Regions from separate parts of the Psychrilyobacter piezotolerans genome, predicted to be linked through region 1. Evidence: riboswitches for the same ligand, from Rfam matches in the RefSeq annotation. Region 1 holds a riboswitch; the other holds the start of a gene.

Region 1 (6,431 bases):
GGCCATTATAATTACCCTGTCCCCTGTCTGCACCATTCTGGCTGCAGCTCCGTTGAGGCAGACAATTCCTCTCTCTCTCCCTGCAATTACATATGTTTCAAATCTAGCCCCATTGTCTATATCAACTATATGCACCAGTTCATATTCCCTTATTCCTGCTGCTTCCATAAGTTCTACATCCAAAGTTATGCTTCCTACATAATGGAGTTCTGCCTGTGTTACTGTGGCCCTGTGTATCTTTCCTTTAAGCATCTGTAGTTTCATCTTTTCCCCCTAAAATTATATTGTCTATCAGTCTGGACTTTCCTATAAATACTGCAGTGGCAGCCACTGCCTTATCCTCTATTTTTGTTATCTTTTGAAGGGTATCGGGATGGACTATCTCAAAATAATCCACCACAGCTCCCCCTACCCCTTCTATCCTTTCTATAGCCCATCTTCGGATCTTTTCTACCTCAACTTCTCCTTGAATAACTCTGTCTTTTACAGCTTTCAATGTCTGATTTATTATAAGGGCTTTTCTTTTTTCATCTTCAGATAATCTTGCATTTCTGGAGCTCATAGCCAGCCCGCTTTCTTCCCTTACAGTTGTACATCCTATAATTTCAAGGGGAATATTCAAGTCAGCCACCATTCTTTTTACAACCATCAGCTGCTGATAATCTTTTTTCCCGAAATAAACCCTGTGAGGAGCCAGGATAAGAAAAAACTTTGTAAGAACTGTGCAGACTCCTCTAAAGTGCCCGGGTCTTGTAGCCCCGCAAAGTTCATTATCTAAATTTTCTACCTCTACAAGGGAATTAAATCCCCTGGGGTAGATCTCCTGAACCGTGGGACTGAATATAAGATCTCCTCCCGATCCTGTCACAAGATCCATATCCCCGGAAAGATCGGAGGGATAGGAATCTAAGTCATTACAGTTATCAAACTGCATGGGATTTACAAAAACACTGACAACTACCCTGTCATTTTCCCTGGCCGCCCTTTCAATGAGACTTCCATGACCCCTGTGAAGATATCCCATGGTAGGGACAAAACCTATACTTTCCCCTGCATCTTTCCATTCTTTGATTTTTTTTTGAACCTCTCCAATTTCCCTTATAATTTCCACAGCACTCCTCCTAATAAAGTTTTTCTAAGACCTCATCCTTCATGGTAAAGGTATGTTCCGCAGCAGGAAATTCACCATCCCTTACCTGGTCTGTATATTTTTTTATTCCCTCTTTTATCACCAGTCCTGCATCTGCAAAAGTTTTAACAAATTTTGGTTTAAAATCCTCATCCATATTGAGCATATCCTGATATACCAAGATCTGTCCGTCACATCCTCCCCCTGAACCGATTCCTATGGTAGGAATAGATATACTTTTACTCACAAGATCAGCTAGTTTTTCAGGGATACATTCAAGGACTATTGCAAATACCCCTGCCTCCTCTAAAAGTTTGGCATCTTCTATTATTTTTTTTGCGGCCTCCTCGCTCTTTCCCTGTACCTTGAATCCTCCCATGATATTCAGGGATTGCGGTGTCAGTCCCAGGTGGCCCATTACTGGTATTTGAGCCTTTATAAGACCCTTTACCTTATCTAAAATTTCCCTGCCCCCTTCCACTTTAACAGCATGGGCTTGTGTTTGTTTTATTATCCTTCCTGCATTATCCACTGCTTCTGCCAGGGTGTTGTGGTAGGACATAAATGGCATATCTACTACCACCAGGGTGTTTTTCACTCCTCTGACCACTGCTCTGCCATGATGGATCATGTCTTCTACTGTCACTGCCAGAGTGGAATCATATCCTAGAGTCACCATTCCCAGAGAATCCCCTACCAGTATTCCGTTGATCTCCGTTCCGTCTATAATTTTTGCCATGGTATAATCGTATGCTGTGAGCATGGAAAGTTTCTGCCCCTTTTTTTTAGAATTAATAAATGTTACTACTGTATTTTTCATCTTTTCTCCTCCAATATGCCTTCTATTTCTTTATTTCCCCCAACAATTTTCAGGAGTTCCCTGGAACCTGCCAGATAGAGATCCCGTTCCCATCTTTCCTGAGAGTTTAAATGCCCCTTCAATGTATTTAGATCACCCCTTTGGAGGGGGCCTGTAACTGAATCTTTTATCCCTTTTTTTCCTATATTTTCAACAGTTTTTTCAACCAGGGGGAGGAGGATGTTTTTTGCCTCTTCTTCTGAAAATCCACACCTTTGAAGGTTATCTATTCCCCTGTGAATCATTGGGATTATCAGGTTGGATGCGTAGACCCCTGCAAGGTGATACCTCATTTTAAATTTTTTCTCCACACTAAAATATTTATTTCCCAATCTCTCGATTAATTTTTTTGCCTGGGGGGAGTCTCCCTCTAAAACCAGAGACATCTCCTCCATCCTGTTCATTGCCGTATCTGTATCAGAAAAAGTCATCATTGGATGGAGGGAAGCGGCCTCTGCTCCCAGTTCCTCTGCACCGGAAAATATCTCCGAGGAGACTGCGCCACTGGTATGGATTACACAGCGGCCCCCTATATTTTCCTTGGACAGCTTATCCCAGACATGGATGATCTCATCGTCGGGAACGGCAATTAAAATTATATCTGATTGCGCCGCTATCTCTGTATAACTCTCAAAAGATCTCCACCCCAGCCTGGACAGATCCTTACCTTCCCTCTTTAAATATCCTGAGATAGAAAAATTCCGATATCTTAAATATCTTCCCAGAGATATCCCTACCCTCCCTGCTCCTACAATACCAATTTTCATCCTGCCTCCATTATATAACTAGTTAGTATTATTATCTGCTGGAATATTACTACTTATAAATAAAGGTGTCAAATTAAATAATTTTAATTTTAGTATAGTTTTGCCGTATAAAATGTTTTGTTCCTTTTGTTTGTTAAGTTAGTTGAAGATGTGTGTTTGTTTTATCTCTAAGAATTTTAGTTTCCTCTATGGGAAATTTAAGACTAGTTAGTAATAAAAAATTATTGATATTTTTTTCACTCAACTATTGCATTTTACTTAAAATTGTACTAATATAATATAGATATTCCACATATGATGTCTTTTGATTCATATATTTTCATTTTAAAAAATAATTTATAGGATTTTTTTATTTTGCATAATATATAAGTTGAAAATCGGTTGAAGGTATAGGGAGAAGATAAGAAATTATCGCCGAAGAAGTAAAACTTTCAGGTGCTTTTATTTGATAAAAGTGGGACCTATACTGGACGAACCTCTGGAGAGATCCAAATAATGGACACCGAAGGAGCAAACCCTCAATGGGCGAAACTCTCAGGTATAAGGGACAGAGGAGTTTAATTATATATATCTATAAAATTATGTATGTTTATATGCATATATATATAATTAAATTCCCTATATAATAAAAGGGAGGCACTAAAATGGATACACTTAATTTTTTTCAAGCAATAAATAACTTTGTATGGGGACCACCGCTATTAATATTACTGATAGGAACAGGTTTTTATCTAACAGTTCGACTGGGATTGCTACAAATTTTGAAACTTCCACTGGCACTGAAATATCTATTTGTAAAGGATAAGGATGATACAGGGGAGGGAGATGTAAGTAGTTTTGCTGCCCTTTGTACGGCACTGGCAGCGACTATAGGTACTGGAAATATTGTAGGAGTAGCAACAGCTATTAGATTAGGAGGACCGGGAGCATTATTTTGGATGTGGCTGGCTGCATTCTTTGGGATGGCAACAAAATATTCAGAGGGGCTTTTAGCCATAAAATATAGGATAAAAGATGAAAATGGACAACAAGCTGGAGGGCCCATGTACTATCTGGAAGGGGGGCTTAAAAATAAAAAGCTTGGTAAGATATTGGCTAAATCTTTTGCTGTATTTGGAATAGGAGTTGCATTCTTCGGGATAGGAACTTTCGCTCAGGTAAATGCCATTGTTACAGGAGTAAGTGGTGGATTTGGAGTTCCAAAATTGATAGTTGCTCTATTTTTAACACTTAGTGTGGCTGCCGTAACTATAGGCGGGATAAAGAGTATATCTCGAGTTTCAGAGATAGTAGTTCCATTTATGGCTCTATTCTATGTCTTTGGAGCGACAATCATACTCTTATTGGATCCAAGTGCCACTGCTGCTGCTTTTAATTTGGTTATCAGCAGTGCATTCAGCGGTCATGCTGCTGTAGGTGGATTTGCCGGTGCTGGAGTTGCTTTAGCACTAAAAGCAGGAGTAGCTAGGGGAGTTTTCTCCAATGAATCTGGTTTAGGATCTGCTCCCATTGCAGCTGCAGCTGCTAGAACAAATTCTTGTGTAAGACAAGGGCTTATCTCTATGACAGGTACCTTCTTTGACACGATTGTGGTTTGTACTATGACAGGTCTTGTGCTTGTTTCTTCTGGATTATGGAATAACGCAGATCTTGCTGGAGCAGAAGTTACCAATGCTGCTTTTAGTAACCTCCTAACATTTGGAGGTATCGGTGGTTTTATTGTTAATATTGGTATTATTTTCTTTGCATTCACTACGATCCTTGGTTGGAACTACTATGGTGAAAGATGTACTGTATATCTTTGTGGTGTAAAGGGGATAAAATATTTTAAAGCAGTCTTTATATTCTTGATTGCCATAGGACCATTCATAAGGCTGCAGCTCATTTGGGTTATAGCTGATATAGTTAATGGGCTTATGGCTATTCCAAACTTAATTGGATTAATTGCTCTCAGCGGAGTAGTTATAAAAGAAACTAAAGATTATTTTGAAGGTTTAAAGAAAAAAGAAAAAAAGGCAAAAACAGTTTAGTGATAAAATAAGTGGAATATCAAAATTAAGGCTTCCAAATTTTGGAAGCCTTTTTAAACTTTAAAAATTCCATTCTTCTCGCAGGATACCGTAGCTTACAGAATCGTAATATTTATTGTCAACAATACGAGCTTTTCTATAGGTTGCTTCTTTTTTCATTCCTAATTTTTCCGATAAATTCATCATCCTTTTATTTCCTGACCAAGTAGTGAGACCAAGCCTTATAATTTCAGGATTGTCATTAAATAATTCAGATATCCACATCTTTAAAGCATCATAACCTATCCCCTTTCCCCAATAATTTTCATTGAAAATTACAATACCTGCCTCCATCCACAGTGTCTCCTTGGATTTCCAGTAAGAGCTTACCGATCCTATTAGTTCATTATTACTGCTGTCTACAATCATCTTTCCGGATTTTACGTCCTTTTCTCCCTTTAAAAATTTACTTCTATAATTCTCAACCTCTTCTTTCAGCTCTTCTATAGTAGGTTTACCAAAGTATGGGCCATTATATTTATAAAATTCTCTTTCTGGATTATTTAAATATAGATAAGTCTCCAAATCATTTATTTCCAGGTTTCTAAGTTTAATATTTGCCTTCATCTAATGTTTCCTCCTCTATCATATTTTTTAAGCTGCTGAATTATTCTGTACAGTAAAAACGTTAAATTATCTTAAAAGATCTTTTAAATGGTCAATGCGATTGAGAATATCACGGTCTATTACATTTGACTGGGACTCGCAATATTTCTGAATCTTGTTAATTGATCTCATTTTCTCGTGAACATCTCTGGAACTATTGATAGAATCTAAGTATTCAAATAATTCTCCATGATCTGAGTATAACGGCAATAACAATTTTTCAAGTTTATTTAATTCATCGTGGAATTTATCTAGACTTTTGCTCATTGGTGCCCTCCTGAATGTAGAGAATAACCCAGCTTCTTACAAGTATACTCTATTTAAGTTCTAAATTATATAGTTCACAAATTCCTAAAATTAATAATTTTTTTTACATTTGCCGGTATAAGCTCATCAGTTATGAAATGTTTGTTCTAATTAAAATTATGATTTTTTATATTTTGCTGCCCTTACTCAAATGAGATTTTTGAATTTAACACTTTGCATATTCACCTAGTAATTAAGACTTGTGTAGTGAAAAACAAACTTTTTATGAATTGCATACTAACTAAAAAAAATAAAAAATAAAAAAAGACTGTATCTTATAAGTAAGAAGGTTTTGTGCCCATGAAATGACAGCGGGTAACTATATCTACCATAACGGAACTACTTCAAAATAAGGAGGTAGGAAGATGAAGAAATTAAAAAATGGATTTTCGCTGATCGAGATGGTGGTGGTAACAGCAATGCTGATTACATTAGCAACGACATTGGCAGGAAAATTAAATGAAAGTTTGGCCAAGTCCAAGGATGCCAAGGCAGTAGCAGTATTAGGAGCAGCTAGAACGGCTGGAAATGTAGCTGTTACAGATAGGATGGTTAAAAATGAAGGGGGACCTCTGACTATTACCTTTGAAGACATAACTTCCAGGCTGGATACTAGAACGAATGAGCTCATCCAGGACACTACCGGTAAAATCCCGGTGGGAGGGATAGAAAACGATGGAATATTTAAATACGGG
Region 2 (19,010 bases), on a different contig from region 1:
ACTACCGATTTCACATCAAATTTAAAGAGTTTAAAAACTCCCTGAATAAAACTCCCTGTGAAGAGGGCAGTGATAACAGTTCCTACTCCTGCATATCCTCCCATAAGATAACCTGCACCCAAGACGCTGATTTCAATTATATTTCTCACAGTTCCTACTGGAAGCTTGGTTTTTTTAGTGAGAGCAACCATAAGTGCATCTCTGGGACCACATCCGAGACCGGTAGAGATATAGAGGTAGCATCCTACACTGAGTATAAAAATCCCCAAAAACATCATAAAAATTCCTACGGTTATACCGGTGCCTTGAGGAACTATGTCCAGGTAGAGGATCAGGTCCATAAAGGTCCCCAAAAAAATAATATTCAATATACTTCCGCTGCCTATTCTCTCTCCCAGAAAAAAATCCAGAGTTATAACTATAAGTCCGACAAAGATACTGGCCTGGCCTATTGTAATGCTGCTAACCTTGGATATCCCCTGATGAAGTACATCCCACGGAGAAAATCCCAGATCAGATTTAATAATAATTATTATCCCTAAGGAACAAACAAATAAACCTAAAAATAATTTTAAGTATTTTAACACCTCTTTTTTCATGATTCTACCTCCTGGTTTTACACTAAAACATATTTTTGTATTATATAGTGTCCTTTTTGCAAGTATAGCATACAAAAATATTTTGTGCTATACTAAATTATATAAAAATTTAAGGAGTAAGTTATTATGAAAGAATTAAATATATTAATCGGACAAAATTTAAAGTCCATAAGAAAAAGCCAAAATTTAAGTTTGGATGAAGCTGCTGCTGCTACAGGAGTAAGTAAACCTATGTTGGGACAGATCGAGAGGGGAAAATCGAATCCTACAGTAACAACCCTTTGGAAGATTGCCACAGGTCTTAAAGTCCCTTTTTCAGAATTTATGAAGGAACCTGAATTGGATTATCAATTTGTCTCCCCTATAGATTTAGAGCCCGTAATGGAATGCGGTGAAAATATGAAAATTTACACAATGTTTCCCTATAACGATAATTTTGAAATACTGTATGTAGATTTAGAACCAGGATGCGTTCATCCTTCCCCAAAGCATCCAAATGAAGTAGAAGAATATATATTTGTTATTGAAGGGATCCTCAGGGTGAAAATAGGCAGGGAATCTATGGTTTTAAAAAAAGGAGAAGCCTTAAGATTTAGAGCAAATGTAGATCATGAATATTCAAATTTAGAGAGTGTCAAATGCAGGTTCCAAAATATCAATGTTTATCATAAAAAACTTTAATTACTTAGAAAGGATTTTTCTATGATGAAATCCCTTATTTGAGGTTAAGTGGCTGAATTTTTCTATTGAAAAAATTAACTAACTTATGATTTATATCTATGATACAGTACTTTAAAAGGGTGAGCATCCCCCCTTTTTTTTATAATTTTTTTGATTTAGATCTTTTTAAAAGCTATACTTAAATTGGCAGGGAAGGAGGTTATTTTATGATTTCAAGCTAATTTATAAAATTAAATTTTTATTGTTTCTATCCCTGCCCGGTCATAAACCTTATGTTTTTTTATTTATCTCTTAACTATGTATCTTTTTAATGAAATAACTTCACTTTTTATATCCCGATGGACTACAGATTTCACATCAAATTTAAAGAGTTTAAAAACTCCCTGGATAAAACTTCCTGTGAAAAGAGCGGTGATAACCGTTCCCACTCCTGCATATCCTCCCAGAAGGTATCCTGTACCTAAAACAGTGATCTCAATAATATTTCTAACTGCTCTTACTGAAAACTTTGTTTTTTTAGTGAGAGCAACCATAAGAGCGTCTCTAGGACCGCATCCAAGGCCGGTAGACATATAGAAATAACATCCTAGACTGAGTACAAATAATCCCAAGAACATCATAAAAATTCCCATGGTTATACCTGTGCCTAGAGGAATTATGTTTAGGGAGAGAATTAAATCCATAAAGATCCCTCCTAAAATAATGTTTAATATACTTCCGCTTCCTATTCGCTCTCCCAGAAAAAAATCCAGACTTATAACTATGAGTCCAACAAAAATACTGGCCTGACCTATTGTGATGTGAATGACCTTTGATACTCCTTGGTGCAATACATCCCATGGAGAAAATCCAAGATTAGATTTAATAATAATAATGACTCCTAAGGAACAAATAAACAAACCTAAAAATAATTTTAAATATCTTAGAATCTCTTTTTTCATGGTTTTCCTCCATATTTCATTAAAATATATTTTGTGTTATACATCATATTTCTAAGAAGTATATCATACAATTTTTTTTTATACTATATCTAATTTAGCAGGTAAGGAAGTTATTTTATAACTAGAGAACAGGTTACTTTCATGTCATAATATCTTTGGGAAAAACACAATTACAATCGTATATTTATTGGATTTATAGTATGATTATCTTATTGAGATAACGCTTATTCAAAAGATAGAGGAGGGGATGAAAATAAGATACAGTATAGGAGAAGTCAGTAAACTTTTTAATATACCCATAACCACATTGAGGCACTATCACAATAAAGGGATATTTAAAGCCGGGTATATAGACAAAGATACAGGATACCGATATTATTTTTCAGATCAATTTGAACTGTTAAATAATATTTTAAATTTAAGATACAGCAGGCTTTCCTTGGATAAGATAAAGGAACATACGGAAAATGGAGATATATCCCTCCTGAAAACAATTTTTTTAGATCAGAAAGAAGAGCTGGAGAAAACCATAAAGGAGCTGGAATGTGCGAAAAAAAGTGTGGAGGAGAGACTGGAGTATATGGAAAAAATAAAAAAAATTCCTGAGTTTGGAAGAGTATTGATTCAACATATGGATGAAAATAAGATCTTTACTGTGGATAAAGCATTTTATAAAGAGAGTGATTTGGAACTTTTAGTGAGAGAGTTAGGGGAAAAAACGGATTTTTCCCATTCATTGACCCTGGGAAATGTAGGGCTTTTGATGAAACAGGATTCTGAGTATAGAGAATATGCCGGTGTTTATCTAATCGATAAAGACTTTAAAGATCTTTTAAATTTTTCTCTAAAGCCGGCAGGAGAATATTTAACGATATATTTTAAAGGAAAAAGAGAAAATTCACCTAAATATTATAAAATTCTGGAAAAATATATAAAAGATAATGAGATAGAGACAGAGGGATTATTTTATGAGATGGCCCTGGTAATCACCTCCATATCATCTACCGAAAAACAATATATCAGAAGGATAGAAATAAAGAAAAAATAATTTAGTATAGACTCTCTACCAGGTGAAGACTGTATACTTCAAATTGTATAAAGAATCTAAATGGGAGGGATGAAAAATGCTGGGAACCATAGTAAATACAGCGACCATAGTAGCAGGAGCAGCCGTAGGAAGTTTTCTTAATAAGGGCATTGAAGAACGGTATAAAGAAAGGACTATACAGGGAATGGGCTTTGTCGCCATGGCCATAGGGATATCCAATATATCCAAGGGGATGACCCTTATAGATAATCCGCTGATATTTATATTAAGTATAGGGATAGGAGCCGTTTTAGGAGAATGGATCAATTTGGATAAAAAGATAGATCTCATAAGCAAAAAATATGAGGGTAGCAAGAATCCTGTGCAGGGGATAGTTATCGGAGTTGTATTGTTTTGTGTAGGAGCTCTATCCATAGTAGGGCCTATAGAAAGCGCCATCAGGGGAGATAATACCATGCTTTATGCCAATGCTGTATTGGACGGGATAACCTCTGTAATTCTTTCAATTAATTATGGGATATCCATAGCATTGGTAGGGCTTATACTTTTTCTCTGGCAGGGAAGTATATACCTTGGAGCCAGTGCAATGCAGGACCTGGTTACTCCGGAGCTCTTGAATCAACTGACTATACTGGGAGGGATCTTTATCTTGGCAACGGGAATAAATATTCTGGGAATAACTAAAATAAAGATTTTGAATTTTCTGCCAGCTCTTTTAATTCCCTTTACAGCAAAATTTTTTGGAATTATTTAGGGTGAAAATAAAGATTCCGGTGCAATAATTTTGATATAATAAGAAAAAGGCAGGTCGATGGATTAGATCGAAATGCCCTTTTAGAATGTAAATTTATAAATGAATTATTTGGAATTGCAGATTAAATAAAAAATCTTATGGAGATTTTAAATTTTTTCATAATTGTTGCAACAGAACCATTTTATAATTATATTGCTTCATTTACAATTAAATTTACGTTCATAAATAACTACATTGTCTAAAGTAGTTGGAGAAAAACCGCATTTCTCCAACACTTTAATAGAGCCTACGTTATTAATTGTAACACCTCCAGAAATTGATTTGATATTTCCTTCTCTTTCACACCATTGGGCTAAACCTTTCACTAATTCAGTTCCCAAACCTTTACCCCATATAGTTTCTGATAGAAGGTATCCAAATCGCAAATCATAATAATTATCTTGCGAACCTGACTTATAGAGGAATATAAATCCTACTAGTTCATTGGTTTTAATAAGTTCAACAGTTAAAAAACAACTTTCTTCTAATCTTTCTTTTATCCATACCTGTGCGTCTTCTACGTTATTAATTTTCTGCCATCCATCAGGTAAAAATTTTGTAACCTGAGGAGTTAATATGCTTAAAACCTTTTCGGTAAAATATTGTTCAGTTGTTAAATCCTCATTCTGATGAATCCAACTTTTTACTGAGAGTTGTCTTGTTTTAAAATTACACCTTTGCTCTATAGATTTAAAGTCTTTCATATCTCCTCCTATTGATGCGCTATAAGTATATATACAAAATTAACGCCATTTTATTAGTTATATGTGATAAATAAGTTCAAGTCGTAATTTATTATACTAGGTATAGTATCGATGATCTCTCTAGGCCTACACAATCGGCACCTGAATTGAAAGCATTCTTCTTGAATCAGCAAAATTTAAATTCAAATTATCTTTATTTAGAAATAGAATTTTTTCATCTCTTGTCTCAAATGAATTCTCGAAAAGAAACCTTTTTAGTTTGTCGGCTATGGCTTTCCAATTCTCTGAGTTATTATTTTCAAAAGTAATATCAAAACATGCAAACTTGCCTTTTGGAATTAGCATAAACTCCTTATTTCTATCCTCCTTAACCTCAATGCATTCTATAAAATCAACATTACTTTCATTCAGAAATACGTTTGCATCAGTTATATTAATAAACCAATCTTCTAAACTCACGGTATTCGTTTGAAAAAAATCTTCATTCTCTTTATAAAAGCCATCCAGGTGTTCATTCTGTAATTTAATTTTGTAAAGGTATCTATTTGGAAATTTCAGAATCTGATAATTAATAGACTCACTTTTTGAACTATTATATTGTAAAATTTCTTCAATTTTTTTCACATTATTTTTATAGAACTTAATCAAATCATTAAGTTCTCTCTTCTTTTGGACTAATATTTCAAATGAATCATCGGATTTATCATGTAATATTCGACCTATAGTATCAATATCTAAATTAATGGTCCTGAGAAAACTAATCTGACTGAGCAGTTTTAATTCTTTAATTCCATACCCTCTGTAGTTATTATCATCAATTGGAGGTTTTATTAAACCTACTTGTTCATAATATCTGATGGTTGATCGACTCATTCCTAAAATCTTAGATACTTCATTCTTCTTCAGCGTGTCACTCATGCTTTCCCCCTCAAGTCTTTCGAAAACTATTATTCAACAATTTGTATTTTTTCAATTGCAAGTGGCTTAAGATATTTGTATGATGCTAGTATCATGATACATTCAGCAGACAATGTACCAATCATTAATCCCGATTGACCAAACATATAGATGCTTAAATAAGTCAGCACTGGTAGTAAAAATATGGTTCTTGATACTGAAAATATAATAGATTCTAATGGTCTATTAATCGCAGTAAAAAACATAATTGCAGCATTAGGAAGGTTTTCAAATAGTGTTGCTAAACCATATGTCAAGTAGATATAAAAGCCAATCTTTACTGTTTCGGGATCGCTCAAGAAGAACCCTAAAAGAACCTTCATAAAAGGAAGGGCTGCTAGAAATACAGCAAGTGCAATGAAATTACTTTGCTTTACAGAGTATTTTAGAAGTGGTTTAAGTCTTTCAAACTTCTTCGCACCCATCATTTTTGAAAAGATTGGTTGCAAACCTTGAGCGATTCCATAAAATATGCTGGATATAAAAATTATGATAAACATAGAAACGACAGAATATGCTTCCATATGTTTTGGCGTTAAAAAAGCAATAATTGCTATATTAATTATATATCTTTTAAACCCTTCACTAAACATACCAATAAAATCGCTTGACCCATTGTAAAGGATTCTTAAGAGAACTTCAATATTTATTCTAGGAGTGACAAATTTTATTGTTTTGCATTTAAAAGCAAAATAGTAACTAGAGATAATTAGATGCACTATGTTACTTAGAGTTGTCGCTATTACTAAACCAAAAATTCCCCAATTTAGAAATGCTACAAAAACTAAATTAAGCATCAAGTTAAGTACAGTTGAAAACACATTAACTTTCATAATAAAGCTCGGACTTCCGTCATTCATAATTAATACATCCAGAGCAGCAGCTAAAACCATTGCCATAAATCCCCAACTAACATAGAACAAATATTTGGTAGTAATCTCTAAAATTTCTCCTCTTGCTCCAACAAAATATGAAATACTCTCTGAAAATAACATCACAACTATCGTTATGAATCCCATGGTCCCTGCCAATACAAAAAGTGTCATACTAGATGCTTGATTGGCTTTATCTACATCTTTTCGTCCCAATAGAAATCCTGCATACGAACCCAAGCCACTCATAAACAATGTTGATATGGCATATATCATCAATTGCATTGGTCCAATTAGATTAATGGCCACCAAAGTGTTTACACCTATAAACATAGTACCAATAATTTTATCTGCGGCCATCATTAACCCCATAACAACATTTTGAAATATAAGTCTTAATGAATACTCCTTAAAATAACTCTTATCTGATTTGAAATCGATCATTTTTTTCCTCCTTTTAATAACTCCAATGAGTTATCATACCTTGTTTATAAATCAATAGTAAACTATGAAGCAGCTTCATAGTCAAGGCACTTTTTTTATTAGTAATAATTATCGGAGAGATAGACATTACACTTAGACCTTGGTTATAATGTAACTTTGTAAAAAAAAATCAAAAAGGACACTCAATTAGAAGTGTCCAGTTTTATGGTTATAATTTACGAAAGCAGCCTTTTTAAATCACTAATTTATTGGAGCTAGTCTCATCCTGTCTTCTATTACTCTAAAAGATCTCATCATCATAGATATACTTATAATCAGGCAGGTAACTTCTGCCATGGGGATAGCCATCCATATTCCCCGGGGTCCAAAAATAGATGGGAGGGTAAAAAGGAATATTGCTACAAAAATAAGGGATCTGAGACATGCTATACTGGCAGATTCCAGGGGTTTTTCTATGGCCGTATGGAATGAACTGGATATTATATTTATAAAAGAAAATATATAAGCAAATACAAAGTATGCTATGGCTTCATTGGTTAGAAGGGTCAGTTGGGTATTTCCATTGGTAAAGATATTTACTATGGGAGCACTGTAAAATTTCATCAGGATAAAAAATACAATACCTATACTTCCTCCGGTTGTGAGAGCAATTTTTAATACATCATAAATTTTTTCTATTCTTTTTGCTCCTAAATTATATGAAATTATAGGCTGTAATGCCTGAGCCAACCCGTAGAGGGAGATGTTTACAATGGTATTCACATAAAATACTATTGTAAGAGCTGAAACTCCTAATTCTCCCAATTCTCTCATGATTATTCTGTTAAATAGAAAAGCCGCTACCGACGTAGACACCACTGTCAGCATCTCGGAACTCCCGTTATAGAGGATGTTTTTTAAAAGTTTAAAGTCACCTCGAAATTTAGAAAACTGTATCTGAGATCTTCCCTTAAAAAAATAACCAAAGAGTGCCAGCCCGCCCAGAAGGTTAGCTATTGCTGTGGCATAGGCTGCTCCAGACATTCCCCAGCCGAATCTTACAATAAACAGGTAGTCCAAGACTACATTACTGAGGCAGCAAACAAAACCACTTAAAAACACAGAGTTGGGTTTTTCCCCGACCCTGGCAAATGTTTCGGTATATATTGGAAGATTCCAAACCGTGCACAATAACAGTAAAGGCTTCATATAAGCCTTTACCAGAGGCAATAATCCCCTGTCTGCTCCTAAAAACAATATTATTTTATCCAAAATAAACAAACTGCCTATGGATATTACTCCCACTATTACTAAATACGATACCAGAGTAAAGGTTGCTATCTCCCCTGCTCTTTGTTTTTGGTTTTTTCCCAAAGAGATGGAGGCCAACACAGCACCTCCGGCTGAGATCATCATGACTATACTCATAATGGTACTCATATACGGCATGGCTAAGTTAACCGATGCAAGACCTCTGGGCCCCACGATCTTCCCTATAAACATCCCATCTATCATTATCTGCATGGACACAATTAATAATCCTACTATACTGGGAATTGCAAACTTAAAAAATACTTTTTTTACACATCCGTTTTCTAAACTTAAATTTTTCATGAGTAACCTCCTTGTTTCTATATACATTATAAACTATATAGTATACTATATAGTCAAGAGTATTTTTAGGAGGTTCTATGAAAAAAAAATATAAGATCAATGAAATAGCCGGTTTTTTTAAGATTTCCCGGCAGACCCTTATCTATTACGATGAGATTGGGTTATTTAAACCAAAATTTGTGGATACCGAGACCTCCTACAGGTACTACGGAGAGGATCAATTTTCTAACCTGAGATTTATCCTCATACTCAAGGAGGCCGGGTTTTCATTGAAGGAGATAAGGGAGTATACTAAAAGCCGTTCCCCTGAGGAGAGTTTGGAGTATTTAGAGGAGAAGAAAAGATTGGTGGATCTAAAGATAAAAAAGATGATTGAATCGAAGCTTATCATAGATAAAAAAATATCCGAGATAAAAAACATGATGAAAAAGGATGACATCGAGCCACAGATCATATACCTTGAATCTATGGAAGCCGTTGCTATCCAAATAGAAAAACCCTGTGATTATTTAAAGTATGATAAAACATTTTCTGATTTAATGGAGATAAGGGAGGAACTGGATATTAAAGGAGATGATTATTTTGTGAGGATATCAAAGGAGGATATCATTCTGGGAAACACAATGGAAGTAAAGACTATTGGTTTTTTTACTCCTACTTCCTGTAACCATAAAAACAGCCTAAAAATAGAAGGAGGATGGTTTGCCTCTATAATACATAAGGATACATGGGATACCATAGAAGAAAGTTACAAAAAGCTTCTGAAATATATAAAAGACAATGGATACGAGGTTATTGGAGATTCAATGGAATTTTTCAATGAGGTTATAGTTCATTTAGGGAAGGGAGAGGGGTCGACTATCCAGATAACTTTTCCTGTCAAATACCGCGGGAGATAAAAGAGCAACATGACGTTGAATCCAGACAGGCACAATTTAGATTTTTATCCAGGATCTTTTTGAAAAAAAAAGAAGATGGGGTATACTTAAAAAAGACATTTAAACAATAAATTTTTATAGATAGAATAAAAAACCTAAGGATTCCATCCTTAAACTGGGTTCATTTCTTTTGGTGAGCAAAAGAAACGAACCAAAGAAAAACTCACTTTTTTTAAATGATGTTATTTAAGTAAGTCAAAGGTAATGTAAGTCTTTTTATAGCAACAGTCCTCGTTACACTGCGGAACTTATTCTGTTGAACGACTTAGTAGAATATTTACTGAGAAGCTAGGGAACATCTAAAAAATGATCTCTTAGCGAATCCCTTTATCTCATTTCTTTGTGATGAAGAATTAAATATCTTATGAGGTGGCAACTTGGGTTAAATAAAGTTATTAAAATTTACAGGGGGGAAGGATGAAAATAATAGATTTAACACATGTTATAGATGAAAAAATGCCTGTTTTTCCAGGGACAGAACCGCCTAAAATCATTCAAAAAAATACAATAAAAAAAGATGGATTTGCTGAAAAACTACTGACCATGTATTCTCATACAGGAACCCATATAGATGCTCCTGCCCATATGATAGAGGGTGGGAATTCATTGTGTGATTTTTCTGTTGAAAAATTTATAGGCAGGGGAATTGTAATTCCTTTAGAGTCAGATGATTCCATAGAATTAAAATATCTAAAGAAATTTGAAACTGAGATAAGAAAAGCTTCTTTTGTGTTATTTTATTCTGGTTGGGATGAGTTTTGGGAGAGGGAAGAATATTTTAATGGATTTCCATCCCTAAGTGTAGAAGCAGCCAGATATCTTGTGGGATTTGATTTGAAAGGCATAGGTATAGATGCTGTATCTATAGATCCTATGGAGAGTGTAAATTTTGAGATCCATCATATCCTGTTAAAAAAAGACCTGATCATCATAGAAAATCTAAAAAATTTAAAATATCTGATCAATAAAAAATTTGAGCTGTATATTGCTCCGCTAAAGATAAAAGGTCTGGATGGATCTCCAGTAAGAGCCCTTGCAAGGATACTGTGAAACTCTCCTAATAATTGTTGATTTTTATGATCCTTTTTTGTTATATTTTTTTAATATAAATATGAGTTTTACATTCTAAATATTTAACTTTTCACATCAGTATTCAAGTAGTTCTTAGGGATTATACCAGGATTTTAAGATGACCCAATGACTGCAAAATATTAATTATAATACAAAAATTAAAAAAAATTAATTTGACTTTTTTTTGGAATCTTTATATGATATTCTAAATCCACCGGGAGTGGACAAGAGTTCAAAAAAACGAACAAGGAGAAAAAACTATGTATATAAAAAATATGATGACAACCATAATAACCCTGACCTAAGTTTGCTTTCGAAAAACAGAAGCAAACCTCTTTTAGTTATCCAAAACAAGAGATGCTTCTAATATAGGGTTTTTATAAGTCTATTTAGAATTTCTATCTAAATAGACTTTTTTATTTATCTGGGGAATTATGAAATTTCTTAATAAATTTAAATTTGTAAAAATTTTGATTATAATTAATTGGATGCAACATCACGTTGCTTTTTATTACAATTTGGAGGAATGATCATGAAAAAATATAATGTCGCAATTGCAGGAGCTACAGGATTGGTGGGACAGACTTTTTTACAGGTACTGGAGGAAAGAAAGTTTCCCATTAAAAATTTATACCTGATGGCATCATCTAGAAGTGCAGGGGAAATAATAAACTATAGGGGGAAAAATATAATAGTTGAGGAATTGAATGAAAATTCTTTTGATAAAGAGATCGACATTGCACTTTTTTCAGCAGGAGGAGAAGTATCAAAAAAGTTTTCACCTATAGCAGCCTCCAAAGGTGTAGTGGTCGTAGATAACAGCAGTGCTTTCAGGATGGTTGAAGGAGTTCCACTCATTGTTCCGGAAGTTAACCCGGAAGAGGTATGGAGTCACAATGGGATTATAGCAAACCCCAACTGTTCAACCATACAGTCTGTGGTACCCCTTAAAGTTTTAGATGAAAAATATAAGATTAAAAGAATTGTATATTCTACCTATCAGGCAGTATCGGGTTCCGGATTTGCAGGGATTAAAGACTTAGAAAATGGATTAAAAGGAAAGGCTCCTGAGAATTATCCCCACCCCATAGCGGGCAACTGTCTGCCTCATATAGATGTATTTCTGGAAAACGGCAATACAAAAGAGGAACAAAAGATGATAGATGAAACCAAAAAAATATTATCTAAAGATATCAGGGTGACGGCTACCTGTGTCAGAGTGCCTGTCTTGCACTCCCACAGTGTATCGATGAATCTTGAATTTGAAAAACAATTTGATATAGAACAGGTAAGGAAAGATCTGGCTGGTGTGAAAGGGCTGATTGTAGAAGATGATATAAAGGAAAATATCTATCCTATGGCAGTCAACTCAAAGGGAAAAGATGAGGTGTTTGTAGGAAGGGTTCGGAGAGATGAGAGTGTAGAAAATGGGTTAAACTTATGGGTAGTTGCCGATAATATAAGAAAGGGTGCAGCTACAAATACAGTTCAAATTGCGGAATTATTAGTTGCTGGAAATAAAGGAGGAAATTTATGAAATTAGGAATCATTGGTCTTGGAACGGTTGGAATAAATGTTTTAAAGATCTTATCAGGTGAAAAAGACAGGAAAAATAAAGAGATCGGGGATATAGAGATCCTTAAAATTTGTGATCTTCAAAACATTGATCTCAGTGGATATGATTTTACAGATGATTATAGAGAGGTCCTGAATGACCCCAGGATCGATACGGTGGTTGAACTGATAGGAGGAGTAGGAGCAGCATATGAGATTTCTAAAAGCACTCTGAATTCAAAAAAGAACCTGGTCACTGCAAATAAACATCTTCTGGCTGTTCACGGAAAGGAATTATTTTCCCTGGCTGAAAAAAATCAGGTGAAACTCCAATATGAAGCTTCTGTAGGGGGAGGAATCCCGGTTATCTCACCTATAAAAGAAAATTTATTTGTGAATAATTTTAAAAATATCCGTGGGATTTTAAATGGGACATGCAACTATATGTTGATGAAGATGGAGGAGGGACTGACTTATTCAGAGGCTTTGGAAGATGCCAAACTTAAAGGATATGCTGAAGCCGATCCGACATTTGATATAAAGGGAATCGATACAGCCCACAAGATCAGTATCTTAGCACATCTGGCCTGGGGAGAATTAAAGGAATTTTCTGAAATTTCCATTGTCGGGATAGATAAACTGACTAAAGATGATGTTGAAGCAGCCAAATCCCAGGGACTCAGATATAAATTACTGGGAGAAGCAAACTTTGACGGAAAAGAATTAAATATAAGGGTGGCTCCTGTGGCGGTCAAAAAAGATGAGCTGTTATACAATGTAAACGGGGTATACAATGCCGTGGAATTAGATGGAAACTATACAGGGAAAACTATCTTCTATGGTGAAGGTGCCGGGGGAGATGCCACAGCTGCAGCAGTAATTTCAGACATTTATAAGATCAAACTGGGAGGATAGATATGATAGTCGTTCAGAAATTTGGCGGAACAAGCCTAAAGGGCAGTGAGAGACTTCGTGAAGTGGCCAAATGGGTAGTTAAAAATAAAAATGAAGGCAATAAGATGGTAGTTATTGTATCAGCTCCCGGCGGAATGACCGACTCCCTTATAAATGAAGCCAAAGAGATGAATACCAATCCAAAGGGGAGGGAGCTGGATATGCTCCTTTCAGTGGGGGAACAAATTTCCGCAGCACTGCTTGCCATGGGAATCGAGGAATTAGGAGAAAAAGCCGTTTCATTCAATGCGTCACAGCTCCAGTTAAAAACAAACGGTGAACATAATAATGCTAAGATTTTGAATATTTCTCCCGAAAAAATCCTGGAAAATTTAAACAACGACTATATAGTTATTGTGACTGGATTTCAAGGGGTAGATGATGAAGGAAATATAACTACCCTGGGTAGGGGAGGAAGCGACACCAGTGCTGTGGCTATTGGAGCAGCGGTTAATGCCAATAAGATTGAGATCTATACAGATGTAGATGGGGTCTATACCTCGGACCCGAGAATTATAAAAAATGCTAAAAAAATTAAAAATATTTCTTTTGATGAAATGATTGAGATGGCCGATAAGGGATCCAAAGTTTTACACTGCAGGAGTGTAGAATTAGCATCTAAATATGAAATCCCCATCCACCTGCGTTCAGCCTTTTCATGGAGAGAAGGAACTTGGATTAAAAAGGAGAAAACTATGGAAAATTCAGTTGTGAGAGGAATCTCAAATATAAATAATCTGGCAAATCTAAAAATAAATTTTAAAAATATGGATGAACTTGTGGATCGTCTGGAAGAAAATAATATCAATGTAAAATTGTTTCAGCAGTTGGAGAATTCTAAATTTTCAATTTTGACTGAAAAAGAAGATGCTCTGAGATTTTATAAGGTTTTAAAAAAAGATGGGTATTCTCTGGAAATAAATGATGATCTGGGTATGATCTCTGTCATCGGGCTGGGGATTGCATCCAATAATATCCCCAGAAAATTAACTAAAATTTTAAATTCAAATGAGATAAATATCGATTCGATTTCTTCAAATCAAACAAGTGTATCCTATGTCATATCTCAGAATAATTTAAATAATGCCAATGCTATTTTTCATCGTGAATTATTTGAATAGGAGATCTTATGGCTGTATATACTAACTTAACTAATGAACACAAAGAAGATATCAGAACTCTTTATAACCTGGGAAAAGATGCGGATTTCATTGAAATTCCAGAGGGAATACTCAACACAAATTATCTGATTAAAGACAGGGATAAAAAATATGTTTTCAGACTCTTAGAGGGGAGACGAAATATAGATGAGGAATTAAAAGAATTGGAATTTTTAAACTTTTTAAATAAAAATGATATTTCATGTCCCCGGGTATCTGTAAATAATCTGGGTAAAAACCATATCTTTATCCAGGAAAAAATGGGATGTTTATTTGATTTTATTCACGGCAAGAAAGTAAATAAGATCGATAGTGAGGTCTTAAGAAAAATTGGTTCTACTCTGGGAAGGCTGCACAATTTATCCCAGGGGAGGTCTATTGAAAGAACCAGAAAAATAGACTTGGATTTTTTTTATGATAAGATCTCAAAAATCGATCTGAAAACTGTTTTAAAAAAAGACCATGATTTGATCATGGAAAGGTATAAAGAGATAAAAGAAGTAGATTTCTCCAGCCTTCCAAAGGGGATTGTTCACAACGATATATTTCCGGACAATGTATTTATGGGAGAAAAACTTTCATTGATTGATTTCAATGACTGTATGAATGCTCCATTTATTATAGATTTAGCTATTGTAATAAATTTTTGGATCAAAATAAAAGAATTTTCTAAAGATAAAGAAAAGAAGTTTATAAAAATATTTTTAGAGGCATATGAAGGGGAACGAAAATTATTGCCTGAAGAAAAAAAACTATTGAAAAAAATGGTTTTAAAGATGGCTCTTACCTTTATTTTTTTAAGGATAAATAAATCTTATGTAGAAGATAACAGGGGTAAAAATATGGAAGTTAAAACTTACAAAGAGCTTTTGTTCTTACTTGAGGAGGAAACAGATGAAATATATTAGTACTCGTGGAAATCATGAAAATTGTACAGCCTCCCAGGCCATTGAAAAAGGGATCTGCAGTGACCGGGGCCTTTTTGTTCCTAAAAAATTTCCTCATGTTTCCCTGGAGGAAATTGAAAAGATGAAAGAGATGAACTATAAGGAGGTGGCTTTAAATATACTGAAAAGATACCTTACAGACTACAGCGAGGAAGAATTAAAAGAGTGTATAGGGGTCTATGATGAAACTTTTTCCCATCCGGAAAAAACCCCGGTAGTGAAATTAAAAGACGGGGTCTATGTATTGGAACTCTGGCATGGACCGACTCTTGCATTTAAAGATATGGCCCTTCAGATTATGCCCCGTCTCTTTACCCAGGCAAGGAAAAAAAATAATGCTGAAAAAGAAAGTTTAATCCTGGTTGCCACATCCGGCGACACAGGAAAGGCTGCACTGGAAGGATTTAAAGATCTGAAAGGTGTAAGGGTAGTTGTATTTTATCCGGCTCATGGAGTGAGTGATGTACAGAGGCTTCAGATGCTGACATCTGAAGGTGAAAATGTAGAGGTAGTAGGGGTTGTTGGGAATTTTGATGACTGCCAGACTGCCGTAAAAAATATATTTTTAGATGAAGAATTAAATCTATCCTTGGATAAATTTAAACTTTCTTCTGCTAATTCAATTAATCTTGGGAGACTCCTCCCCCAGATAATCTATTATTTTAAAGCCTATCTTCAATTGTTGAGAGACAATGAAATTACTTTGGGAGAAACGATAGATTTTTCCGTGCCCACTGGAAACTTCGGGGATATATTGGCCGGATATTATGCCAAACAAATGGGCCTTCCTGTGGGGAAATTGATCTGTGCCTCCAATAAAAACAATGTATTATATGATTTTTTAAAAACAGGGATCTATAATAAACAGAGGGATTTTTTCAAAACTATGAGCCCGTCCATGGATATTTTAGTCTCTTCCAATTTAGAAAGACTTATATATCATATTTTAGAAGATGGTAAAGTTTTAAACAGACTCTACAATGAATTTGAAGAAACAGGAATATTAGAGTTAGATACAGCATCTCTAAAAAAGATCCAGGAAACTATAGCTGCGGACTATAGTACCGAAGATGAGTGCTTAGAAACTATCTATGATACATTTGATAAAAATAATTATATGATAGATCCCCATACTGCAGTTGCCATGAATGGAGGTTTAAAAAATAAATCACGTAAAACAGTTGTTCTTTCCACTGCCAATATCTATAAATTTTCTTCCAGCATTTTAAAAGCATTTGATTTAGAAAAAAATAATGAATTTGAAAATATTGAGGCCCTGGAAAAACTATCTAAAGAAGATGTTCCGTTAAATATAAAAAAATTAAAATCTCTCAAGATATTGCATACTAAAGTAGTTGAGAAAGACAAACTGGGAGATGTTTTGAGAAGTTTATAAGATTGTTGACATAATTAAAAAAAATTGTTATAATCCTAACTAAAAATAAAATCGGACGAAGGTATGGGGAGAGAGCTTAGAATATAAGCCACCGAAGAAGTAAAACTTTCAGGTATTCTGCAAAGCAGATAAGGACCCTTACTGGACGAGCCTCTGGAGAGACCCAAAATAACGGGCACCGAAGGAGCAAAACCGGTCTATGGACTGGACAAATCTCTCAGGTAAAAAGGACAGAGGAAGGAAAACATATGCATATATGCATGTGTTTTATTTGCCTTCTAAAAAATTCTTATGGATTATTTCCTACTTCAGAGGTTATGACTGCAGACTGCAGTCATAACCTCTTTTATTTTTGCTTTAAAAAATTTATTATGAATCACAGGAGGAAAAATGGAGAAAAAAAGTTTTGCAAGTGATAATTACAGCGGAGTACACCCAAAAATAATGGAGGCGCTTATAGAGTGCAATGTAGGTCACGCAAAAGCATACGGAGAGGATAGATACACAAAAAAAGCCATAGAGAAATTTAAACAGATATTTGGTCAGGAGATCTATGTTGATTTTTTATATAACGGTACCGGAGCCAACACGGTGGCTTTAGATGCCATGACTGAATCATTTCAGTCTGTAATCTGTCCGGAGCAGGCACATATAAACACATACGAAGTAGGAGCCCCTACAAAATTTACCGGATGTCCCATGATAGGAATAAAGGCTTCTGATACAGGAGGTAAGCTGAAAGTTGAAAGGGTAAGGGACTACCTAAAAATTTCCACGGGGAGTATGCATCATTCCCAGCCGAGAGTCATCTCTATAACCCAGCCCACAGAGGTAGGGAGTGTCTATACACTGAAAGAAATAGAAGAAATAGCAGACTTTGCCCATGAAAACGGGCTCCTCCTCCACATGGACGGGGCAAGGATATTCAATGCGGCTGAGAGTCTGGGTGTGGGGTTAAAAGAGATGACAAAGGATCTCGGAGTGGATGTACTGTCATTCGGAGGGACAAAAAACGGGATGATGTTTGGAGAAGCTGTGGTATTTTTCAATACAAAGCTGGCTGAAAATTTTACCCATAGAAAAAAACAATGCACACAGTTAAATTCTAAGATGCGTTATATAACGGCACAGTTTACAGCCCTTTTAGAAGATGGACTGGGATTTAAAAATGCAAAACAGTCCAATAATATGGCAAAACTTTTGGCAGAGAGTGTATCGGATATCCCAGGTGTGGAGATGACAAATGAAGTGGAAGCAAATACTGTATATGCCATCCTTCCAAAAGAAATAATACCGGATCTGCAGGAAAAATACTTCTTTTATGTCTGGGATATAGTACGTTCAGAGGTCAGATGGGTCACATCTTTTGATATAACAGAGGAAGATGTGATGGATTTTGCAGAACAAATAAGGTCTACCCTGGAAAAAATTAAAAAAGCAGCCTAAAAACTTCAGAAAATAGTTTTCAAAGAGGATTTTTTTAAACTGCTGGTATAAAGATAATAAGCCGCAGAGAGATTTAATAAAAGCTGGGCAGGATGGAAGAGACAAAAAAAATAAGGTGAAAGGAGATAAATATTATGGAAAGAGAAGAATTAGAGAAAATAATTTTTAATATTGTTCCTCAACTTTCATTTTTTGGCGGGACGTCTCCAGAGGAGATACATAATATAATAGATTATATCCACGAAGAAGAAGTAGAGGCCGGCAACTATGTGTACAGAGAGGGAGATTCTCCAGAAAGTCTTTATATTTTATTGGAAGGAGAGATGGATTTTTTTATACTGGACGAAAAAATAGCCCATGGAGAGACAGGCTTATTGTTTGGGACGTCGGCTACCATCGGCATTCAAAAACAATTGGTATCTGCAATGGCTATAACAGATATTAAACTGGCTGTAATTTCTAAAAGTTTTTTTATAGAGATGAGCAAAAAAGATCCAAAGCTTTTTGTAAAGATAATATTAAATGTGGCAAGGGATCTGGCCAGAGACTTGAAATTTTTAAGGGATTATGTAGAAAAACAAAAATCTAAGTAGGGCGTATATTATTTTGTATAGAGTAAAAAAAAACAAATGGGTAAAGGAAGGTTTTAATATGAAAATAAAAATGATTACTGCACTGACTTTTATCATCTTATTATCTGCCTGCGGGGGCATAAAAAAGACAAGTGAGACCGACCTTAAAATTTCAGGTCTTAAGGGCAGGGTTAAATCAGTTAAATATTCCACCTATGATACAGAGTTAAAATTTGGAGAAATTAAAAAGGGTACCAGGAGTAGTTCTGGACAGGATAACAGATACTACTATTTCAATGAGAAAGAAGTTAAAATTGAGGAGGGAGAACGTGACTCCTAT

The links. A riboswitch is a leader RNA that binds a small molecule or an ion and turns the genes downstream of it on or off. The one in region 1 is predicted to bind glycine.
Region 2: it holds a riboswitch for glycine, as region 1 does, so the genes downstream of both, DYH56_RS07030 (threonine aldolase family protein) here and DYH56_RS10920 (alanine/glycine:cation symporter family protein) in region 1, are expected to answer to the same signal.

The regions. Positions count from the first base shown of each region.
Region 1 covers NZ_QUAJ01000019.1:68,599-75,029, reverse strand. Annotated here, with positions in the region: gene panD (aspartate 1-decarboxylase) at 1-264, opposite strand, end outside; gene panC (pantoate--beta-alanine ligase) at 245-1,111, opposite strand; gene panB (3-methyl-2-oxobutanoate hydroxymethyltransferase) at 1,122-1,949, opposite strand; gene DYH56_RS10925 (Rossmann-like and DUF2520 domain-containing protein) at 1,946-2,755, opposite strand; glycine riboswitch at 3,224-3,316, shown strand; gene DYH56_RS10920 (alanine/glycine:cation symporter family protein) at 3,400-4,785, shown strand; gene DYH56_RS10915 (GNAT family N-acetyltransferase) at 4,846-5,391, opposite strand; gene DYH56_RS10910 (hypothetical protein) at 5,458-5,697, opposite strand; gene DYH56_RS10905 (type II secretion system protein) at 6,102-6,431, shown strand, end outside.
Region 2 covers NZ_QUAJ01000010.1:25,442-44,451, forward strand. Annotated here, with positions in the region: gene DYH56_RS06950 (YczE/YyaS/YitT family protein) at 1-599, opposite strand, end outside; gene DYH56_RS06955 (helix-turn-helix domain-containing protein) at 726-1,280, shown strand; gene DYH56_RS06960 (YczE/YyaS/YitT family protein) at 1,565-2,221, opposite strand; gene DYH56_RS06965 (MerR family transcriptional regulator) at 2,469-3,269, shown strand; gene DYH56_RS06970 (DUF554 domain-containing protein) at 3,346-4,023, shown strand; gene DYH56_RS06975 (GNAT family N-acetyltransferase) at 4,221-4,766, opposite strand; gene DYH56_RS06980 (MerR family transcriptional regulator) at 4,893-5,684, opposite strand; gene DYH56_RS06985 (MATE family efflux transporter) at 5,714-7,039, opposite strand; gene DYH56_RS06990 (MATE family efflux transporter) at 7,280-8,632, opposite strand; gene DYH56_RS06995 (MerR family transcriptional regulator) at 8,710-9,531, shown strand; gene DYH56_RS07000 (cyclase family protein) at 9,988-10,620, shown strand; gene DYH56_RS07005 (aspartate-semialdehyde dehydrogenase) at 11,174-12,178, shown strand; gene DYH56_RS07010 (homoserine dehydrogenase) at 12,175-13,110, shown strand; gene DYH56_RS07015 (aspartate kinase) at 13,113-14,270, shown strand; gene DYH56_RS07020 (homoserine kinase) at 14,279-15,217, shown strand; gene thrC (threonine synthase) at 15,204-16,652, shown strand; glycine riboswitch at 16,796-16,896, shown strand; gene DYH56_RS07030 (threonine aldolase family protein) at 17,043-18,098, shown strand; gene DYH56_RS07035 (cyclic nucleotide-binding domain-containing protein) at 18,233-18,691, shown strand; gene DYH56_RS07040 (hypothetical protein) at 18,750-19,010, shown strand, end outside.